Aliamphritea hakodatensis: one gene and its partner. The protein of the gene in region 1 interacts with the protein of each later gene in a pairwise test. Links are inferred from orthologs where the notes say so. Each region holds a gene or a part of one and is shown on either strand. Other genes may lie near its edges.

Evidence for each region.
Region 2: the proteins of ptsN (region 1) and trkA interact in binary tests that used the Escherichia coli proteins (3 or more experiments, as listed by UniProt). The link is inferred for Aliamphritea hakodatensis from one-to-one orthologs.

Annotation. Positions count from the first base shown.
Region 1 is NZ_AP025281.1:1,295,143-1,305,887, forward strand. The notes cover bases 8,051-10,733. They hold ptsN (PTS IIA-like nitrogen regulatory protein PtsN), read right to left. Parts: upstream 9,782-10,733; coding sequence 9,320-9,781; downstream 8,051-9,319. Other genes in these bases: PCI15_RS05925 (HPr family phosphocarrier protein), read right to left, coding at 8,122-8,391; rapZ (RNase adapter RapZ), read right to left, coding at 8,452-9,318; hpf (ribosome hibernation-promoting factor, HPF/YfiA family), read right to left, coding at 9,800-10,090; PCI15_RS05945 (RNA polymerase factor sigma-54), read right to left, coding at 10,136-10,733. In the rest of the region: PCI15_RS05900 (Maf family protein), read left to right, coding at 1-563; rng (ribonuclease G), read left to right, coding at 631-2,112; PCI15_RS05910 (YhdP family protein), read left to right, coding at 2,118-6,038; ribosome biogenesis factor YjgA, read right to left, coding at 6,062-6,604; mgtE (magnesium transporter), read right to left, coding at 6,643-7,992; more of PCI15_RS05945, read right to left, coding at 10,734-10,745. UniProt on the Escherichia coli protein: Seems to have a role in regulating nitrogen assimilation.
Region 2 is NZ_AP025281.1:39,409-50,457, reverse strand. The notes cover bases 154-3,140. They hold trkA (Trk system potassium transporter TrkA), read left to right. Parts: upstream 154-952; coding sequence 953-2,329; downstream 2,330-3,140. Other genes in these bases: PCI15_RS00220 (TrkH family potassium uptake protein), read left to right, coding at 2,350-3,140; rsmB (16S rRNA (cytosine(967)-C(5))-methyltransferase RsmB), read left to right, coding at 154-924. Outside these bases: more of rsmB, read left to right, coding at 1-153; more of PCI15_RS00220, read left to right, coding at 3,141-3,798; PCI15_RS00215 (lysophospholipid acyltransferase family protein), read right to left, coding at 3,855-4,778; PCI15_RS00210 (YtoQ family protein), read left to right, coding at 4,844-5,290; glyQ (glycine--tRNA ligase subunit alpha), read left to right, coding at 5,473-6,447; glyS (glycine--tRNA ligase subunit beta), read left to right, coding at 6,447-8,519; gmhB (D-glycero-beta-D-manno-heptose 1,7-bisphosphate 7-phosphatase), read left to right, coding at 8,593-9,129; PCI15_RS00190 (DUF2164 domain-containing protein), read left to right, coding at 9,166-9,408; PCI15_RS00185 (TSUP family transporter), read right to left, coding at 9,514-10,278; PCI15_RS00180 (hypothetical protein), read left to right, coding at 10,680-10,913; PCI15_RS00175 (LysR family transcriptional regulator), read right to left, coding at 11,030-11,049. UniProt on the Escherichia coli protein: Part of the constitutive potassium transport systems TrkG and TrkH. May regulate the transport activity of TrkG and TrkH systems. Binds to NAD(+) and NADH.

The DNA of each region.
Region 1 (10,745 bases):
CTTCACCCCGTCGCCGCGAATTATTGCAGCAGATAGGGGTGCGTTTTGATGTACAGCCTGTAGATATCCCGGAAGTAAAACGGCCGGATGAAAGCGCCGATGATTTTGTAAAACGGCTGGCTGTGGAGAAAGCCACGGCGGGTTGGGAGCGCAGCGGACGGAATTTGCCCGTACTGGGGTCGGATACTGTCGTCGTGCTGGATGATCAGGTCATGGGTAAGCCCCGTAACCGTGAGCATGGCATTGCAATGTTGCAGGCGCTTTCCGGGCGTGAGCACCAGGTTATGACGGCCTTGGCTATAGTTAATAATGAACAAACACAGGTACGTGCAGTCTCAACCCGTGTGCAGTTTAAAGAACTGTCTGACGAGTTATGCCTGAGGTACTGGGAAACCGGTGAGCCGGCAGACAAAGCCGGTGGTTACGGGATTCAGGGGCTGGGTGCGGTGTTTGTTGCCAGTATGAGCGGAAGTTATTCGTCTGTAGTCGGTTTGCCGCTGGCCGAAACTGCAGATCTGTTGAATGTATTTAAGGTGCCGTTTTGGCAATGCGCAGCAGAATGAATGTCATGACAATGTAATAACTCCGGCTGATAGTTTCTGTATAGCGGCAAACACGTAAGGATAGATGATGAGCGAAGAGATACTGATTAACTTTACCCCGATGGAAACCCGGGTAGCAGTCATTGAGAACGGAATGCCGCAGGAGATTTACATAGAACGGGCAGAGCGTCGCGGCATTGTCGGTAATATTTATAAAGGTAAGGTTGTCCGGGTGTTGCCCGGTATGCAGGCGGCGTTTGTTGATATCGGTCTGGAGCGGGCGGCGTTTATCCACGTTGATGAGTTACAGAGACCTGATTCCGCTGATGATTCAGGCAAAGCCAACATTGCCATTAACCACCTGTTACGCGAAGGCCAGCCACTGGTCGTGCAGGTGACTAAAGATCCTCTGGGCACCAAGGGTGCCCGCCTGACCACTAATTTGTCTATTCCTTCCCGTTATCTGGTGTATATGCCGGGTAATGAGCATATTGGTATCTCCCAGCGTATTGAAGACAGCGATGAGCGTGACCGGTTACGTAATCTGGTTGAAAAAGCCGTTGCTGATCTTGGTCAGGACGGCGATACCAATATCGGTGGTTTTATCTTACGAACAGTGTCAGAAGGTGCCTGCGAGCAGGAACTGACGCTGGATATTCAGTTCCTTTGCCGTTTATGGCGTGCCGTTGAACGTAAGATTAAAGAGTCTCCGGTGGCATCGATTATTTATGAAGATCTGCCACTGAATATGCGTGCCCTGCGTGATATGGCTCATGCCGGTGTTGAGCGTATCCGGATTGATTCTAAAGAGACGTTCCAGAAGTCGGTGGATTTTGCTGCGGCACTGGTGCCGCAGATTGGCGATATTCTGGAGTATTACCCCGGCGAACGGCCGATCTTTGATCTTTATAATATTGAGGAAGAAATTCAGAAAGCCCTGGGCCGTAAAGTTGAACTGAAATCCGGTGGGTATCTGATTTTTGATCAGACCGAAGCGATGACCACGGTGGATATTAACACCGGTGCTTATGTGGGCCACCGTAACCTTGAAGAAACGATATTTAAGACCAATCTTGAAGCCGCTACCGCGATAGGCCGACAGCTGCGTTTAAGAAATCTGGGCGGCATCATCATTATCGACTTTATTGATATGGTGGATGAAGACCATCAGCGTCAGGTATTGCGGACGCTGGAACGGGTATTGGAAAGGGATCATGTAAAGTGCAAACTGACCGGTGTATCTGAACTGGGGCTGGTGGAAATGACCCGCAAACGGACCCGGGAAAGTCTCGAGCATGTGCTGTGTCAGCCCTGTAATCACTGTCAGGGGCGTGGCTCGATCAAAACACCGGAAACCGTGTGTTACGAGATTTTTCGGGAAATTCTGCGTCAGCACCGGGCCTATGATACCGATAGCTATCTGGTGCTTGCCTCGGAGTCTGTGGTGGATATGCTGCAGGATGATGCTTCGGATCATGTTGCTGAACTGGAGGCCTTCATTGGTAAATCAATCCGTTTTCAGGCGGAAGCAATGTATAGCCCTGAGCACTATGATGTGGTGCTGCGGTAAAAACCATGTGGTTGCTTAAAACAGGCGTTCGCTGGCTAAACTGGCTGGTGCTGGCTGTTTTGCTGTTGCTGGTCATTGCGATGCTGGCAATCCGGCAGATGATGCCGCTGGTGAGCGATTATCGTGAAGATATCAGCAGTTATCTGAGCCGGCAGCTGAATGCTGAGATCAGCATGCAGCAGATCAGTGCTGACTGGGACGGACGCTATCCGCGACTGTATGTCAGTGATCTGCAGGCCCGTTTACCGGATGAAAATCTGGATGTTCAGGTGCAAAGTCTGGATCTGAGCTTCAATTTTGTTGCCAGCCTGTTACGGGGTGAACCTCTTTTTCAGCGTATAGATGTGCGCGGTGTTCAGACCCGTGTCATTCTGCCGGCAGACCTTGGTGCTGAGGTGCCTGTTGCTCCTGGTTCCGGTTTGCAAACGGAAGTGCCGCAATGGCTCACTCTGTTGCTGAATCAGCCGCGTATTTATGTATCAGACAGCCAGATTTTACTGCAGCCGTCCCAGGGGGACGCGGTGGCTGTACAGCTGCAGTCTGCGCAGTTAGAAAATACCTCAGAACAGCATCAGCTGTCAGTGGGGCTGGAACTGGCGGTTGCCGGTGAACCTGCGAATACCCTGCGGCTGGTTCTGGAAAGCAATGGCCTTAAGCAGACACCGGCAGTGGATTTTTATGTGCAGGCCAATGCGTTATCCACTGGCCTGCTTGATACCGTCAGGCGGTTGCTGCCGGGCGTTGGTGGGCTGAATGAGGTGGATGTTGAGCAGCTTGATGCCGGTATCAGCCTTTGGGGGCGCTGGAGCAATGGCGCGATCAGCCGCTTGCGTACCCGGATGGATATCAGATCGTTGCTACTTGAACAGCCTCAGCCTGTTCATCTGGAAGACTTTACTGCGGATCTGGTGTTTTCTGAAGAGGCCGGCCTGAAGCGTTTGCGGGCCAGTCATCTGGAAGGTGTGCTGGACTCGGCCCGGTTAAGAATTAACGAGGCGGTGCTGCAGCAGCGTCATGACAGCCTGCGTTTTACCATGCCTGAGCAGAATCTTGGTCGTCTGGAGGCCTGGCTGTTACAGCAGTCTTTTATTCCGCAGGCAGTGCGTGATGAAATCGCTTTGCTGGCTTTGCAGGGGAATGTTCGGAATATTCAGGTGGACTGGCCTGTTCTGTCTGACGCTGACCCGGAGGGAGGCGTTGATCTGGCCGCTGTCGGATTACCTGCTTTCAGCCCTCTGGATTTTGCCGCTGTTGCCGATCTGGACCGGGTTGGATTTAACGGCTATGAAGGTGCACCGGCGATGCAGGGTGTGGATGGCCGTCTTGAGCTGGCGTATCAGGATGATGAGCTGAATGGCCGGATTGATCTGGCCAGCGATGATCTTGGTCTGTTCTTTCCGGAAGAGTTTAATGCTGGCTGGCGTTTTGACTATGCCCGCGGCACAACCTTTTTCCACCTGAAGGAGCAGGTGCTGACGCTCAGCAGTGACCTTGTGCGCCTCCGCAAAGAAGGGATAAACGCCAGTGGCCGCTGGAGCCTTTATCTGCCGCTTGATCCTGAGATTCGCAGCGAGCTGACATTGCTGATTGGCATTAAAGATGCCGATGGCCGGTTAGCGCCGACCCTGATTCCCCATAAAGAACTTTCTGACGAACTGAATAACTGGGTAACTGCTGCCGTGAAGCAGGGGCAGGTGACTGAAGGAAGTCTGTTGCTTCATACCAATACCCGTTCGGCTTTCAGTGATGAACCGCAGGTTGTTCAGCTGTTCCTGGATGTGAAGGGCGGCACCATTGACTATGATCCGAACTGGCCTGCCGTTACTGGCACGGATGCCACCATGCTGATGCGTGAAGAAGGGCTGGAAATTTATGCCACCGGCGGTCAGTTAAAGGGCAGTGCTCTGGAGCAGGCGTGGGTATATTTACCACCGGGAACCGAAACATTACGGGTATTGGGATGGGCTCAGGGGGATGCTGGTAATATTCAGGATGTGCTGCTGGGCAGCAATATCTTTTCTGAACCGGTTGAAGAGTTGCAGCAATGGCGGGTAACCGGGCAGGCAAAGACTGCCGTGAACCTGAATTTACCGCTGGACGATCCTGAAGCGGTACCTGATGTGGATGTGGCTGTGGATTTATCTGCAGGGCAGCTCAGCTCAGACGCGCGTCAGTTAAGTTTGTCCGGGCTGGTCGGGCGCTTGAATTATAATCAGCGCAAGGGCCTGTCATCACCGTCACTGAAAGGGCAGATATTCGGAGAGCCGTTTAGCGCTACCATTCTCAGCCGGAATACCCGGCAGGGCACCGTTACTTCGACGACGTTAAACTCCCGGGTCGAGCTGAAGAAAATTCAGCAATGGACCGGAGAAACCGTGCTCAGCGGTATGCAGGGCAGGCAGGCGTATACCGCTACGCTGGATATCTGTGCAACGGCCAGTTGTTCTAAGTTGCAGATTGAGAGTGATCTGAAGGACACTGAACTGAGTTTTTTTGCACCGCTTAATAAGCCAAAAGGTGAAAGATTGCCTTCGCGATTCTCTATGAATTTTGCGGCTACGCCGACGCTGACGTTTAACTTAGGTCAGCGGCTGGCGGCGGCGATGGTGTTGAGAGGGGAGGACATTGAACGTGCTAAGTTTGATTTTGGCACGCAGAAAACCTCTTTACCTGCGCAACCGGGGTACAGTCTGTCTGGTTACCTTGACCGTTTAAATATCGACGAATTACAGCAGTTTTTATCGGCTAACGGTCTGGTGAATGAGACTTCGCCGGCCCCGGGCGGTACGGCATCGGCATCGCCGGCGGCGCTTGAGGCAATTGCAGAAATTGATATGACGCTGTCTGAAGTGTCTTTTGGAACCACCCGGCTTAAAGATGTCCGCTTAGAATTGCAGGACCTTGGTGAGCAGCGCCGGATCAGCCTTCACAGTTCCGCAGTGCAGGGGTCGCTCACGATTAGTGATAACCGTCCATATTTGCTGGATCTGGCCTATATCGACCTTGATGCCCTGTTGCCTGAAGATGCCGGTGATAATGCAGCAGAAGCGCCGTTTGTGGATTCAGCCATCAGGCCTGGTCAGTTGCCGGCTGCGAATGTAAAAGTTGGTCAGTTGGTGTACCACGGTAAGCGCTGGGGAGAGTGGGGCTTTAGTCTGCGAACCCAGGATGGCGACAGCGTATTCAGTGACCTGTACGGGCGTATGGATCAGTTGAATATTAAAGGTGATATACGCTGGTCTTCCGGTACGCCTTCGCAGTCAGAACTGCGCCTGAGCTTACGGGGCGATAATGTCGGACAAAGTCTGATGACTGCAGGCTATCAAAAGGTGCTGGAAACCAGAGAGTTTCGTGCGGATACCAAAATGTTCTGGTCCGGTGCGCCCTGGCAGTTCAGTCTGGGACGTGTCAGAGGGGGCGCAGACTTTGTTGCGGAAGAAGGGCGACTGATTGAAAGCGGAACTTCCAGTAACTTTTTGCGTATTTTTGGCATTCTGAACCTGAATACCCTTGGCCGGCGGTTGCGGCTGGATTTCAAGGATCTGTTTGCCAAGGGCGTCAGTTTCGATGTACTTAAAGGCCGCTACCGGATTGAAAACGGTATCGCGTCGAGTGTGGAGCCTCTGACACTGGATGGCCCTTCGGCCGATGTTCAGCTCACCGGTGATATCGATCTGGTGACGGAAACGCTCAATACGGAAATGCAGGTCACCTTGCCGGTGACCGATAACCTGCCGATTGCGGCTGCTCTGTTAGGCGCGCCTCAGATTGCCGGCGCAGCGTTTATCATCGATAAACTGTTCGGCGATGAAATTAAAGAAAAGGTGGCCGCGGTGCGCTACCGGATGCAGGGCGACTGGGGCGATCCGCAGTTCGAACTGATTACTTCCGGAAAAGACCGGACGCAGGGTGTGGTTGAAAACTGACCCGCGTCCTTAGCCGGAAAGATTTAAAGCTGGAAGCGGGACTCAGCCCGTTCCCGGAGGTACTTAAACAGCTTCCGGGCGGCAACCGGCGGTTTATTCTGAGACAGCTCTTTTTTAGCATTGCGCAGCAACTGGCGCAGGTGCTGAATATCGGCACCGTCATCTTCATTCAGATAGGCCTGCAGGTCAGCATTGTCACCCTCAATCAGGCGGTCACGCCAGCGTTCCAGTTTATGGAACATCTGTGCATGTGCCTGTTTGCCCGCTTCAAAGCGGTCCAGGGCGGCTTCAATGGCTTCTGTGTCTTCGCTGCGCATCAACCGGCCGATGTATTGCAGGTGGCGGCGAATCGCCTCTGAACGGGGCTGAAGGCGGCCTGCTTCAACGATGGCAGCACGCAGCTCCTCACTCATTGGTACCTGTTCAGCCTGCTCTTTGTTCAGCGCGGTGATTTTGGCGCCCAGATCCTGTAAGGCTTCCATTTCGCGCTTACGCTGGGTTTTTGAAACCCATTCTTCATCATCGTTAAACTGTTCGTCGGCGTCCGGGAAATATTGGTTACTCATAATGTCCACTTAACTTAAGGGGGTTAGCGGGTATGCCACTAACTATAGAAGAAGGTTGCCAGACCGAGAAAGGCAAAGAAGCCTACTACATCGGTGATGGTTGTCAGTAATACGCTGCCGGCCAGTGCCGGGTCGATTCCCCAGGCTTTAAGAATAATCGGTAACAGCGTGCCGGCCAGCGCAGCAGCTATCAGGTTGATGACAATGGCACAGCCGATAATAAGGCCGATGGTGGTGTCCTGAAACCAGAGTACCGCAATCACTGCAACCACAATGGCCCAGAGGATACCGTTGGCAGTGCCGACCACCAGTTCACGGTTCAGCAACCAGCCGGCGTTAGACCGTTCAACGTGGCCCAGAGCCTGACCCCGGATCACCAGCGTTAATGCCTGGCTGCCGGCAATGCCGCCCATACTGGCGACAATGGGCATCAGTACCGCCAGGGCAACCACCTTATCGATGGTGTCTTCAAATATGCCAATGACCGCTGAGGCAATGAAGGCCGTAATCAGGTTAACCCCCAGCCATACCGCTCTGCGGCGGGTGGTTTTCATAACCGGGGCGAAAGTATCTTCGTCGTCGTCCAGACCCGCCATACTCATCAGCGAGTGGTCGGCGTCTTCACGGATGACGTCGACCACGTCATCGATGGTGATACGGCCCAGCAGCTTGTTATTTTCGTCTACCACAGGTGCGGATACCAGATCTTCCTGTTCGAACAGTTGTGCGACCTTGTCATCCGGCATTTCTGCTTCAATGGGTTCCGCGTCGGTGGACATGATTTCCCGGACAGTGATGCTCGGGTCGCTGACCAGCATCCGGGTCAGCGGCAGGTTGCCGATGTATTCATCTTTCCGGTTAACCACGAACAGGCTGTCGGTCATATCCGGCAGCTCGTCGTGCCGGCGCAGGAAGCGTAACGCTGTTTCCACGCTGATATCCGGGCGCACCGTGATGGTGTCTGTGTTCATCAGGCCGCCGGCGGTATCTTCCGGGTAAGACAATACCGCTTCCAGACGTTCCCGGTTCTGGCTGCCCATTGAGCGCAGAATTTCCCGGGTCAGGGTTTCCGGCAGTTGCTGGATGACGTCGGCCATGTCATCGGTTTCAAGGGCTTCGGTGATGGCCAGAACTTCCTGCGCGTCCATCTGGCTGAGGATTTCGGTCCGTACATCATCCCCCAGATCCTGCAGTACATCGGCTTCCAGTTCCTGGTGAATCAGACTCCAGAGCAGGCGCCGTTCTTTCGGTGGCGATTTTTCCAGCAGGTGAGCGACCTCAGAGGGGCGCAGGGTATTGTTGAGGGTATAACGAATCTGTTTGAACTCACCACTTTCCACAGCTTCTGAGAGTTTATCTAGATCTGTTCTTTCAGTGGTTTCGATCATTCAGGGCCTCAGCAATTCCGGAAAAAGTGACGGGCAGGCATAACCGGCTTATCACCGGTGAAAGGCTATTATAGCGGATTGTTTTTCAAGGGATAAGGGATGATTGCGGCAGGAGCGGGTGTGGCAGGCTTATTCTGCTTCGTCAAAACGGTTATTTATCAGCTCAACGATTGCGTTCAGTGCTTCCTGTTCATCTTCACCGTCGGTACTGATCGTCAGTTCGGTGCCTTTGCTGGCTGCCAGCATCATGACCGACATAATGCTTTTGCCATCAACCTGACGGCCATCTTTTGCCAGCTGAATATCACAGCTGAACTTGCTGGTGAGGTTAATCAGCTTAGCGGCGGCCCGGGCGTGCAGGCCGAGTTTGTTGATGATGGTTAACTGTTGTTCCTGCATAAGTCCTGATACGCCTCCGTTGTTTACAGTGTCAGGGTGGGGGCAAAGCTGTTTGCCGCTTCAGGGAAGTTCCCTGTGCCTGACATGAACATTATCCATAGTTCGTCTGAAATGGCTAGCTAACTGCTCGGCGATAAACACTGAGCGGTGGTGGCCGCCGGTACAGCCGATGCCGATTGTGACATAGCTGCGGTTATTTTTTTCGAATACCGGCAGCCATTTTTCCAGATAACCGGTGATGTCCGCCAGCATTTCACTGACTTCTGTTTCCTGGCTGAGGAAATCGATAACCGGTTGTTGCAGGCCGGTATACTCGCGCAGGGGGGGCAGCCAGTATGGGTTCGGCAGGCAGCGGACGTCGTAGGTAAAGTCCAGATCCAGCGGCAGACCGTATTTGAAACCGAAAGATTCAAACTGGATAGACAGCCCCTGTTCCTGTTTCTGCATGATGCGCAGTTTGATGCTGTCGCGCAGCTGATACAGTGACAGGCGGGTGGTGTCCAGACGCAGATCTGCCAGTTCCGCCAACGGGCCAAGCAGCTCGCGCTCATACTCGATAGCGTCTTTCAGGCTGCGCTGTTCGTTAGAAAGCGGGTGCTTGCGCCGGGTGGCACTGTAACGTTTAAGCAGCACTTCTTCGTTGCTGTCCAGATATAAGAGCTCACAGCTGATGTTCTGTTTTTCCCGCAGTTTTTTCAGAATTGCCGGAAACTCTTCCAGATTACTGAGCGGGTTACGGGCGTCAATACTGACCGCCAGCAGGGTTTGCGGTGCATCGTTACTGGTTTTTTCCGGGGGGCGGGTGATCAGTTGGGGTAACAGGTGGGCAGGCAGATTGTCGATGCAGTAGAAGCCAATGTCTTCCAGCGCCTGCAGAGCGGTACTTTTACCCGAGCCGGAACGGCCGCTGATCACTACCAGTTTCATGTCAGTTATTCACCTTGTAATGGGTCGCTGCCTGCAGTAATTCTTCGCCGGAGGAAGCACTGCGCAGCTGTTGACGAAATTCGGTCTGACTGAACAGTTCTGCCAGGTTGCCCAGCGTTTGCAGGTGTTTATCACAGGCGTCAGTGGGTACAAGCAAGACAAACAACAGATCAACAGGCGCGCCGTCGATGGCGTCAAAATCAATGGGATTGGCCAGCTGAACGAGGCATCCAACCACCTGATTGTAGTGGTCCAGTCTGCAATGGGGAATAGCGACGCCTTCTCCGATACCGGTACTTCCCAGGCGTTCCCGGCCGATCAGGCCTGAAAAGATGTCTTCTTCTTCAAGGTCGTCTGACTGTTGGGCGATGGTTTTACTGATGAGTTCCAGGGTGCGTTTTTTGCTGCCGCCCTCAAGAGCGTGGAGCACTCTTGAGGGGGTAAGTAGATCTTTGATTAACATAAGGTTTCAGAAACGTTGCTATTTGTGATTCTTTAGTTTTTCTTTATGTTTGATAACCTGGCGGTCGAGCTTGTCGATCAGGCCATCAATTGCGGCATACATGTCATCGTGTTCGTGTGTGGCGAACAGTTGGCCACCGGCTACATGAACATCACCTTCGGCTTTTTGCCGGGTTTTTTCAATGCTCAGTGTGACCTGGGCGTTGGTGATGTTGTCGAAGTGACGTTCCAGTTTGCTGAATTTGCTGTGCACATAGTTGCTCAGTGATTCTGTCAGTTCGACGTGGTGACCAGAAATATTGATTTGCATGGCAATCTCCTTGTTAGTGCATTACGGATGTTATCCGTAATTTCATTAAACCAGACGCTTTCGTTCATTTGAAGGTGGAATATTCAAAGACTCACGATATTTTGCGATGGTTCGGCGGGCGACTTTGATTCCCTGCTCATCCAGCAACTGGGTAATTTTATTATCACTCAGCGGCTTGGCAGGGTTTTCAGCAGCAACCAGTTTCTTTATCAGCGCACGGATTGCGGTGGAGGAACAGGTTCCGCCTCCGTCCGTGCTGACGTGGCTGGAGAAGAAATATTTAAGTTCGAAGATACCTCTCGGGGTATGCATATACTTTTGGGTGGTTACCCGGGATATGGTTGATTCATGCATGTCGACAGCTTCGGCAATATCATGCAGCACCATTGGCCGCATGGCTTCTTCGCCTTCTTCCAGGAAGTCCTGCTGGCGGGCGACGATCTCACGGGTGACCTTCAGGAGGGTTTCATTACGGCTGAGAATGCTTTTAATGAACCAGCGCGCTTCCTGCAGATGGCTTTTGAGATAGGTGTTGTCAGGGCTGTTGTCAGCCCGTTTAATCAGGTCTGCATAGCTGTCATTGATGCGTAACCGGGGAGAGGCTTCAGGGCTGAGTTTTACCTGCCAGATACCTTTGTCCTGGCTGACAAATACG
Region 2 (11,049 bases), 1.3 Mb from region 1 along the record:
CTGGAGAATGAACCGGAATTTCGTTTCAATCACCCGGCATGGATGATCGATAAGCTGCGCCATAACTGGCCGCAGCACTGGGAATTCATCCTCGAACAGAATAATCAGCAACCGCCGATGACTCTGCGGATCAACCAGCAACGCTGCACCCGGGACCAGTACCTCGACTGGCTGGACGAAGCCGAAATAGACGCGTTTCCGGGCGCCCATTCCATGCAGGCAATCCAGCTGGATGAAGCCTGCGATGTGGATCTGCTGCCCGGATTCGATGAAGGTTTTGCCAGCGTTCAGGATGAAGCTGCTCAACTGAGTGCTGAACTGCTGGATCTTAAGGCCGGTCAACGGGTACTGGACACCTGCGCCGCACCGGGCGGTAAACTCTGCCATATCGTGGAGCAGGAACCGGACCTGAGCGCAGCAGTAGCGGTTGAGCTGGAAGCCAAACGTGCCAGCCGCATTGAAGAAAACCTGCAGCGCCTTCAACTGGATGCCGAAGTGGTCGTCGCCGACGCAGCCTCTCAGGATTGGTGGGACGGCCAGCTGTTCGACCGCATCCTGATTGATGCCCCCTGTTCTGCCAGCGGAGTGATTCGCCGCCACCCGGACATTAAAGGCCTGCGCCGCAATGAAGATCTGAAGCCACTGGCCGATATCCAGCTTGCCATCCTTCAAAATGGCTGGCAGATGTTACAGCCCGGCGGCAAGCTTGTTTACGCCACCTGTTCCGTCTTCCCACAGGAAAACGAACGGGTGGTAGAGCGCTTTCTGAAACAGCAGGAAGACGCTGTACACCATGACATAGAAGCCAGTTGGGGCCAGGCACGTCCGTTTGGACGGCAGTTGTTTCCGCAACCGGACGGACACGACGGTTTCTATTACGCATTACTGAGCAAAACAGAAAGCCCCGTTAACGGCGGCGAGTGATAAGTCAGCATAAAGGTAGCAGTGAGTAATGAAGATCATCATTCTCGGAGCAGGGCAGGTAGGCGGAACCTTAGCGGAAAACCTGGCCAACGAAGCCAACGACATCACCATTGTTGATACGGATATCGTCCGTTTGCGCGAATTACAGGACCGGATTGATATCCGTACAACGGAAGGTAAAGCATCACACCCCGGCGTTCTGGAACAGGCCGGCGCCCAGGATGCGGACATGCTGATTGCCGTGACGAACAGCGATGAAGTCAACATGATCGCCTGTCAGTTTGCCCATACCCTGTTTAACACCCCCACCAAGATCGCCCGGGTACGGGAACACGATTACCTGCGCCATAACCGCGAAGTATTCTGCAATAAGTCGATTCCCATTGATGTACTGATCAGCCCTGAACAGCTGGTAACCAAACACATCAAACGCCTCATTGAGCATCCCGGTGCACTGCAGGTACTGGATTTTGCTGACGGCAAGGCACAGCTGGTAGCCGTTAAAGCCTATTACGGCGGCCCACTGGTTGGCCATGAAATATCTTTTCTGCGCACCCATATGCCATCCGTCGACACCCGGGTAGCCGCCATCTTCCGCCAGGGTAGCCCGATCATTCCGAAAGGAGATACTGTCATCGAAGCGGATGATGAAGTGTTCTTCATCGCGGCTACCAAAGACATTCTCTCAGTGATGAGCGAATTACGGCGTCTGGACCGGCCGTACAAGCGCATCATTATCGCCGGCGGCGGCAACATTGGAGCCCGGCTGGCCAGCAGTATCGAAGATCAGTTTCAGGTAAAGATCATCGAACGGGACCTGAAACGCTGTCACGATCTGGCCAAGCGGCTCGATAACACCATTGTGCTGAATGGCAGCGCCTCCGACAAAGATCTCCTGTTGGAAGAAAATATTGAAGACACCGACGTATTCTGCGCCCTGACCAACGACGACGAAGCCAACATCATGGCCTCCATGCTGGCAAAACGTTTAGGCGTCCGTACTGTAATGACCCTGATCAACAACCCGGCATACGTAGACCTGGTGCAGGGCGGGGTGATCGACATCGCCATATCGCCACAGCAAACCACCATCGGCAGCTTGCTGACCCACGTGCGCCGTGGTGACGTCGCCGCCGTGCATTCACTGCGCCGCGGTGCAGCAGAAGCACTGGAAGCCGTTGCTCACGGCGACAAACGCAACTCCAAGGTTGTCGGTAAAGCAATCGAAGATATCGATCTGCCGGCCGGCACCACCATAGGTGCCATTGTCCGTAAAGATCAGGTACTGATTGCCCACGATGACGTGGTGGTTGAAAACGATGATCACGTCATTCTGTTCCTGATCGACAAACGTAAAATCCGCGAAGTCGAACGCCTCTTCCAGGTTGGCCTGGGCTTCTTCTGATAACCGGACGGCACTGACCTATGCACTATAAAGTGATACTCCGTATACTTGGCATCCTGCTGATGATCTTCAGCTTCACCATGTTGCCACCGGTCCTGATCGACACCCTCTATGAAGGTCAGTCCAGCAAAGCCTTTCTGACCGGCTTTCTGATCACACTGCTGACCGGCTTTATCATCTGGCTGCCGGTCTACAAGGTCAGACAGGACCTTCGCACCCGCGACGGATTCCTGATCACCGTTCTGTTCTGGTCGGTACTTGGCCTGTTCGGTTCGATCCCGTTTATCCTCTCAGAAGAACTCACCCTGAGCTTTGTGGATGCGGTATTCGAATCACTTTCCGGCCTGACAACTACCGGGGCCACTGTCATTACCGGCATCGACGCACTGCCCAAAGCCATCCTCTTCTACCGGCAGCAGCTACAGTGGCTCGGTGGCATGGGGATTATCGTACTGGCGGTGGCTATCCTGCCGATGCTGGGCATCGGGGGCATGCAGCTGTACCGTGCAGAAACGCCAGGCCCGGTAAAAGACAGTAAACTGACCCCGCGAATTACCGAAACCGCCAAGGCACTCTGGTACATTTATCTGTCTCTGACCATTGCCTGCGCACTGGGTTACTGGCTGGCGGGAATGACCCTTTTCGATGCGGTGAGCCACAGTTTTTCCACCGTGGCTATCGGCGGTTTCTCAACCCATGACGCCAGTATCGGCTACTTTGACAGCCCGCTGATCGAAGCCATCTGCATCTTCTTTATGATCATTTCTGCCGTCAACTTCGGTCTGCATTTCTTCGCCTGGCGGCAGCGCTCCCTGAGCCATTACTGGCAGGACCCGGAATTCAAATTTTACCTCTGCATACTGGCCTGCATCAGCCTGCTGGCATCGCTGGTACTGGTATTCACCGACACCTATGCGCCGCTGGAATCTGTCCGTAAAGCGATCTTTGAAGTAGTGTCCATTGCCACCACCACAGGATTCGCCACCGCCGATTTCGCCCAGTGGCCGGTCATGCTGCCATTCCTGCTGTTCGTCGCGGCGTTCTCCGGTGGCTGTGCCGGCTCTACCGGTGGCGGCATGAAGGTTATCCGCATCCTGCTGATCCTCAAGCAGGGCTCCCGGGAAATCACCCGTCTGATTCACCCCAACGCCGTCATTCCGGTCAAACTCGGCAAGACCCCCATCTCTGACCGCGTTCTGGAGGCCGTGTGGGGCTTTTTCTCGGTATACCTTATCGTATTCGTGATTATGCTGATAATCCTCTTAGGCACCGGCCTGGACCAGATTACCGCATGGTCTGCAGTAGGGGCGACACTGAATAACCTGGGGCCGGGTCTAGGTCAGGTATCGGTACACTATGGCGATCTGAACACCCCCGCCAAATGGGTACTGTGCTTTGCCATGCTGCTGGGACGACTCGAAGTATTTACCTTGCTGGTACTCTTTACACCGGCGTTCTGGAAACGCTGAACAGCCAATAAAAAAAGGAGCCATATGGCTCCTTTTTTAATGCCCCGGCAGGGCAGTTATTTATAAAACGCGGCATCACCTTCAGGACGACGGCTAAACCGGCGGTACTCCCACTGATACTGTTCCGGCACCTGGCGCACACAATATTCAACTTCCTGATTCATCGCTGCGGTTGCTTCATCCAGATCCTTGCTGTTGATATCACCTTCAGCATGGTGGAAGAATAATTCGAAACCGCCATCCACACGCTTAGCATAACCGGACACAACCACAGCACCGGTTTGTGCCGCCAGCTGAGGTAACAGCTTCATCGTAAATGCCTGAACCCCCATAAAGGGTGCAAAAATACCACCGGACTTATCCGGCTCCTGATCGGGCAAGATACCCAGAATCTCATTTTTACGCAGGCACTTAACGGCCATCCGGACACCCTTAACATTGGCCGGTGCCAGCTGTGAGCCAATCCGCTCACGCTTTTTACGGATCAGATCATCCATCATCTTAATCTTTGGCGGCTTATACATAGCGGTCAGCTTATAGTATTTACTCAGCCACAGGTTCAGCACTTCCCAGTTACCGATATGCGGCGCAATCAGAATAACACCACGGTTTTCTGCCAGCGCATCATCCAGAACTTCTTTACCCTGTACCGCCGTCACTTTTCCCAGCACCCGTTCCGGCTGCCAAATCCACGACATACCCATCTCACCCATCGAGCAGCCAGTCTCTTCCAGGCTTGCGCTGATCAGCGCTTCCTGACCGGCTGAATCCAGCTCAGGAAAGCAGGCAGCAATATTTTTTCGGGTATTTCTGGCCGGTTTGCCAGTACCCTGATTCATACGCCGGCCGATAAAACTACCCAGGCTTCTCGCCATGGAGAGGGGCAGTAGCGACAGCAAAAAAAGCAACCCGACAGCTAAAGGACCTTTCAATTGTTTCACGTGAAACCTTTTGTCATAGAGATGAAAATTCGCAGCCATTATAATGGTTGACGGATAAGGTGAGAAATAAGAAATCCAACTTAGAACAAGACCGGAGCATAATAATGCAATACAGCGTATACCTGTCAGGTGAAATCCACACTGACTGGCGTGAAAAAATTAAAACCGCTATCAAAGAACTGAACCTGCCAGTAACAGTGATGACTCCAAATACAGATCATGGTTCCAGCGATGACTGTGGCGTTGAGATCCTGGGAGCAGAAGAGAACAACTTCTGGAAGGATCACAAAGCAGCAAAAATAAACAGCATGCGCCACATGACAGCCATTCAGCGCGCCGATATTGTCATCGTTCGCTTTGGTGATAAGTACCGTCAGTGGAACGCTGCATTTGATGCAGGTATGGCAGCAGCACTGGGCAAATCTCTGATCGTTGAACATGCAGAAGAGCTGACACATCCACTGAAAGAAATCGATGCGGCTGCACATGCCACAGCAAAGAACACTGAAGAAGTCATCGAAATCCTGAAATATCTTACTCTGGATTACTGATACACATCTTCCTGCAGGGTGGCTGCAACGGCCACCTTGTTCACTAACGGAAACCTGATACCGCTATCATAAACAGCACAGGTAAAAATCTGAAAATTCTTATCTGCCGACGACACATTGCCCCCCATCAGCCCGGCAAATTCATGTATAATCCTGCTCTATTTTTTTACTGTTAACCGACTATGGTGATCTCCGTGACAGACAAAGCGAGTTCAGATGCCAGCACTTTTCAGGGATTAATCCTGGCGCTGCAAGAATACTGGTCAGATAAAGGTTGTGTTGTAGTACAGCCGCTGGATATGGAAGTAGGGGCAGGCACGTTCCACCCGGCAACATTCCTGCGTTCAATCGGCCCGGAAAACTGGAACTCTGCTTACGTACAGCCAAGCCGTCGTCCGACCGATGGCCGTTACGGTGATAACCCCAACCGCCTGCAACACTACTACCAGTTTCAGGTCGTCATGAAACCGTCTCCGGACAACCTTCAGGAACTGTACCTGGGCTCTCTGGAACGCATCGGCATCGACACCCTGGTTCATGACGTTCGCTTTGTAGAGGACAACTGGGAGTCACCAACACTCGGCGCCTGGGGTCTTGGCTGGGAAGTATGGCTGAACGGCATGGAAGTCTCTCAGTTCACTTACTTCCAACAGGCCGGTGGCATTGAATGCTACCCGGTCACCGGCGAGATCACCTACGGCCTGGAACGTCTGGCAATGTACGTTCAGGACGTAGAAAGTGTTTATGACCTGATCTGGACATACAACCCGGACGGCAGCCCGGTCACCTACGGCGACGTCTTCCACCAGAATGAAGTAGAGCAGTCTACCTACAACTTTGAACACGCCGATGTACCTATGCTGTTCAAAAACTTCGATCACTACGAGAGCGAGTGCCGCAAGCTGCTGGAACTTGAAACCCCGTTACCGCTGCCAGCGTACGAACAGGTTCTGAAAGCGTCTCATACATTCAACCTGCTGGACGCCCGCCACGCAATCTCTGTAACCGAGCGTCAGCGTTACATTCTGCGGGTTCGCACCCTGGCCCGTGAAGTGGCACACGCCTATTACGATGCCCGTAAAGCACTGGGCTTCCCGATGGCCTCCGAAGCCATCCGTAACGAAGTACTCGCCGCCAGCGAAGAGGAGAGCAAGTAATGGCCACTCAGGATTTCTTAATTGAACTGGGAACAGAAGAGTTACCACCGGCAGCCTTACTGTCACTCTCTAACGCGCTGAAACAGGAAATCTGCAACGGCATCCAGGAACAGTTTGGTAAGCAAACCGCCTTTAACGACGACGATGTGAAAGCGTACGCAGCACCACGCCGTCTGGCCGTTCAGATCAGCAACCTGCAAACGGAAGTGCCAAGCAGCAGCTTCTTCATGCAGGGCCCGCCGGCCCGCATCGCTTATGATGAAGAGGGTAATCCGTCAAAAGCACTGCAGGGCTTTGCCAAAAAATGCGGCGCAACTGTCGAGCAACTGGAAGAGGTTGACGGCAAGATGGGCTTCCGTCAGGAAACACCGGCCAAGCCTCTGGTCAGCGAACTGTCTGCCATTGCTGAAAACGCTATTCAGAAACTGCCTATCCCTAAGCGTATGCGCTGGGGTGCATCACGGACTGAGTTTGTCCGCCCAACTAAGTGGCTGGTAATGCTGCTGGGGGATCAGGTCATTGAAGGTGAGGTTTTTGGCCTGCAGGCTGGCCGCTCCACGATGGGCCACCGCTTCCACCACAATGAAGCCATCGAACTGAACAGCGCTAACGAATATCTGGAAAACCTGGAAAGCGTCGGTAAAGTCATCGCTGACTTTGAAGAGCGCCGCGAAAAAATCCGTGCCCAGGTTCTGGCAGAAGGCGAGAAAATCAACGCCGTTATACAGATTGATGACGACTTGCTGGACGAAGTAACTGCCCTGAATGAATGGCCAGTTGCACTGACCGGTCGCTTTGACGAACGCTTCCTTGAAGTACCTTCACAGGCAGTAATCAGCTCAATGAAAGAGCATCAGAAGTACTTCCACGTCACGGATACAGAAGGGCAGTTGCTGCCGTACTTCGTCACCATCGCCAACATCGAATCCAAGGATCCGGCCAAAGTGATCGAAGGTAACGAGAAAGTTATCCGCCCACGCCTGGCCGATGCTGCATTCTTCTTCGAAACCGACAAAAAGCAAACGCTTGAGTCACGCATCGAAAAACTGAACAGCATTATTTTCCAGAAAGATCTCGGCACCTTGCATGACAAGGCCGTGCGTGTAGCAGCCCTGGCTAAACACATCGCCGCTACGCTGGACCAGGATCAGGCTAAAGCAGAACGCGCTGCCATGCTGGCAAAGACCGACCTGATGACCGACATGGTCTTCGAATTCACCGACCTGCAAGGCCTGATGGGTTACCACTACGCCCTGAATGACGGCGAAGATGAAGCAGTCGCCAAAGCGCAGAACGAACAATACATGCCACGTTTTGCCGGTGATAAACTGCCACAAACAGAGCCCGGCATTGCTGTCGCACTGGCGGATCGCCTTGACACCCTGACCGGCCTGTTCGGGATTAACCAGCCGCCAACCGGTTCCAAAGACCCGTTCGCACTTCGCCGCGCTTCCCTTGGCGTACTGCGGATTATCGTTGAGCGTGAACTGAACCTGGACCTGCGTGACCTGATCAGCGTTGCTGTCAGCAATCACAAAGACCTGCCGGCAGCAGACGGCCTGGAAGAGAAAGTCCTCAACTTCATGCTGGAACGCTTCCGCGCCAAGTATGACGACGAAAACATCGCTGCCGAAGTATTCCTGTCGGTACTGGCCGTTAAGCCAACCAAACCACTGGAATTCGATCAGCGCGTTAAGGCCGTAAACCACTTCCAGACACTGGAAGAAGCAGCCGCACTGGCGGCTGCCAACAAGCGCGTATCCAACATCCTCAGCAAGCAGGGTGTTACAGATACCCAGCCTGTTAAACTGGAGCTGCTGCAGGAAGACGCAGAAAAAGCACTGGCAACCGCCGTTTCTGATAAGCAACTGGCACTGGCGCCACTGTTTGCTGAAGGCGACTTTAAGGCAGTACTGGAACAACTGGCCGACCTGCGCAGTGCGGTTGATACCTTCTTCGACGATGTCATGGTTATGGCTGACGACGAAGCGGTACGCAACAACCGCCTTGCACTGCTGGGCCAGCTGCGCAACCTGTTCCTTGGCGTTGCAGACATCTCTTTGCTAGGCTGATCAGGCCCACTTAAAATACCAAGCCAGTTGCTCATACCAACTGGCTTTTTTATTGCCCAGATTCAGGACTCACATGAAACTCGTTATCCTCGACCGTGACGGCGTGATTAATTTCGACTCCGACAACTACATTAAAACCGTTGATGAATGGCAGCCGATACCTGGCAGCATTGAAGCCATCGCCACTCTGAGTAAAGCTGGCTTTGATATCTGTGTAGCCACCAACCAGTCCGGCCTTGCAAGAGGCTACTTCACGCCTGAAACCCTGACAGCCATGCACGACAAAATGACCTCACTGGTCACCGAAGCGGGTGGCAGCATAACCCATATAGAACACTGCCCACACGGCCCTGACGATGGCTGCAACTGCCGCAAGCCATTACCGGGCATGATTGAGAACATCCTCAGTAAATACCCTCAAATCCGCGCTCAGAGCGTTTACGTGGTAGGGGACTCATTACGGGATTTGCAGGCAGGCGTCGCTGCAGGCTGCAAAGCACTTCTGGTCAAAACGGGCAAAGGTGAGCGCACACTGGAAAAAGGCGGCTTACCGGACCGCACTGCTGTCTGTGAGAACCTCAACAGCGCCGTAGACATCATCACCGGCTAAACCGGTGTTTCACGTGAAACCTAAAAGGAATTAAACATGACAGCGATAAAGTTCGACAAAGAACAGAAGGAAGTCATTCTGAGCAAGCTAAAAAAATACTGTGAAGATGAGCTGGACCTGGAACTGGGGCAATTCGAAGCAGAGTTTTTTCTGGACTTTATTTCTGACAATATTGGCAACCACTACTACAACAAAGCACTGGAAGATGCTCAGCAAATCGTTACCCAAAGGACGATGGATATTACCGATGCAATCGATGAAATGAGCAGAATAACCTGAGAGCCAACCCAGTGTTAGTGCATACTAACGGCAAAATTAAACCGTTCTCAGATAAAAATTAATCTATATGCTTTACAGCAAGTTATAGGTTAGTGAGTAATTACATTATAGAAAACCAAACTGATCAGCAATCAGTTTTGCAGACATCCCAAGGGTCATGGTAACAATCAGAGGCCTGATCCAGCCGGTACCTTTATTCACCACGACACGGGCCCCCAGGAAGCCGCCAATTATCTGTCCGCAGGCCATCAGCAGCCCCACCATCCAGACCACCTGGCCGCCCACGGCAAAGAAGATCAGCGAGGCGATATTTGAGGTGAAATTGAGAATTTTAGTATTAGCGGTAGCTTTGGGAAGGCTGTAACCGGCCAACGCCACAAAAGCGATGACGAAAAAAGACCCGGTGCCCGGACCAAAAAAACCGTCATAAAAGCCCACAATAGTTGTACAGCTCAGGGCGAAAGCGAGGGGACCCAGGCGGCGGTCGGTATCGCCATCCTGTACTTTCTTCGAAAACATGAAGTAGAGTGCCATTAACACCAGCAGGCCGGGCATAATAAGCGCCAGCACTGACGCATCAATCTGCTGCACCAGCAGCGTACCGGCCATCGCGCCTACAAATGTCATCAGGATCATCAGCCGCATTTGCCGGAGGTTCACCAGCCGTTTACGGATAAAGTACACCGAGGCAGCAAGTGTTCCGAAGCTTCCCTGCAGTTTGTTTGTCCCCAGCGCCATCAGCGGAGGCATCCCGGTCGAAAGCAATACGGGCAGGGCAATCAGACCGCCACCACCGGCAATACTGTCCACAAAACCTGCCACCAGTCCGGTAGCAAACAGTAACAACAGCAACAGCGCATCAAATTCCATCTGATCTTCCTCGGCAGCCAGTCTTACACAGGGAGAGTAAGTCTATCTGTCTGTACGGCGATTGCACGGAAAAAATGATCTGCATCAAACGGTAAGAGACTAAGCAGGTAAAGATGACAAGCGTATTAAAACTCTCCTCTGCAATGCCCCGTATTATTCATCATTAAAAATCAGACAATTAGGCTAAAAAGGCGACTTATTGGCCTAATACAGCCCGTATACCCATAAACAGGCCTAAAGGTTCACATAAGATAATCTGAAATGAATACATTTATTCATCTGTGGCGTGAAAAAGTGTCGTTTGTTTAAGCACCGGGAGAGGCCTATGATGCCTGCAACTGAAAAGCTCAAGTGATCCGGGCAAACAGTACCTTTAACAGCCTATTTTGAGTGATACCAAGATGATTAACTTCGATAACTTCATGAAAGACAGCTTCCCACTGGTTGGCGAAACTGAAAAAGACTACTTCCTGCGCATTTCTGCTGAATACAAAGACCTGCAAAAGAAGGAAGACCGTCAACTGCGTAAGCAAAAGGTAATCAACCGTCTGAGCAGCGCCGCTAAGCTGTTTAACGTTGACCTTAACCCGAACGTTGCGCGCCCAAAGACTCAGTTCTTCAAGAACATTCACTGAGTACTGAGCAACACAGAATTTGCAGCCCCCGATCCCCTCAGGGCTGCATCCCCTAAAAAGCCCTGCTGCCGATACCTGTTGCACCACAGGATATAAGGCAACGGGGCTTTTGTTTTTCAGGCAAACAGTCTGGCCG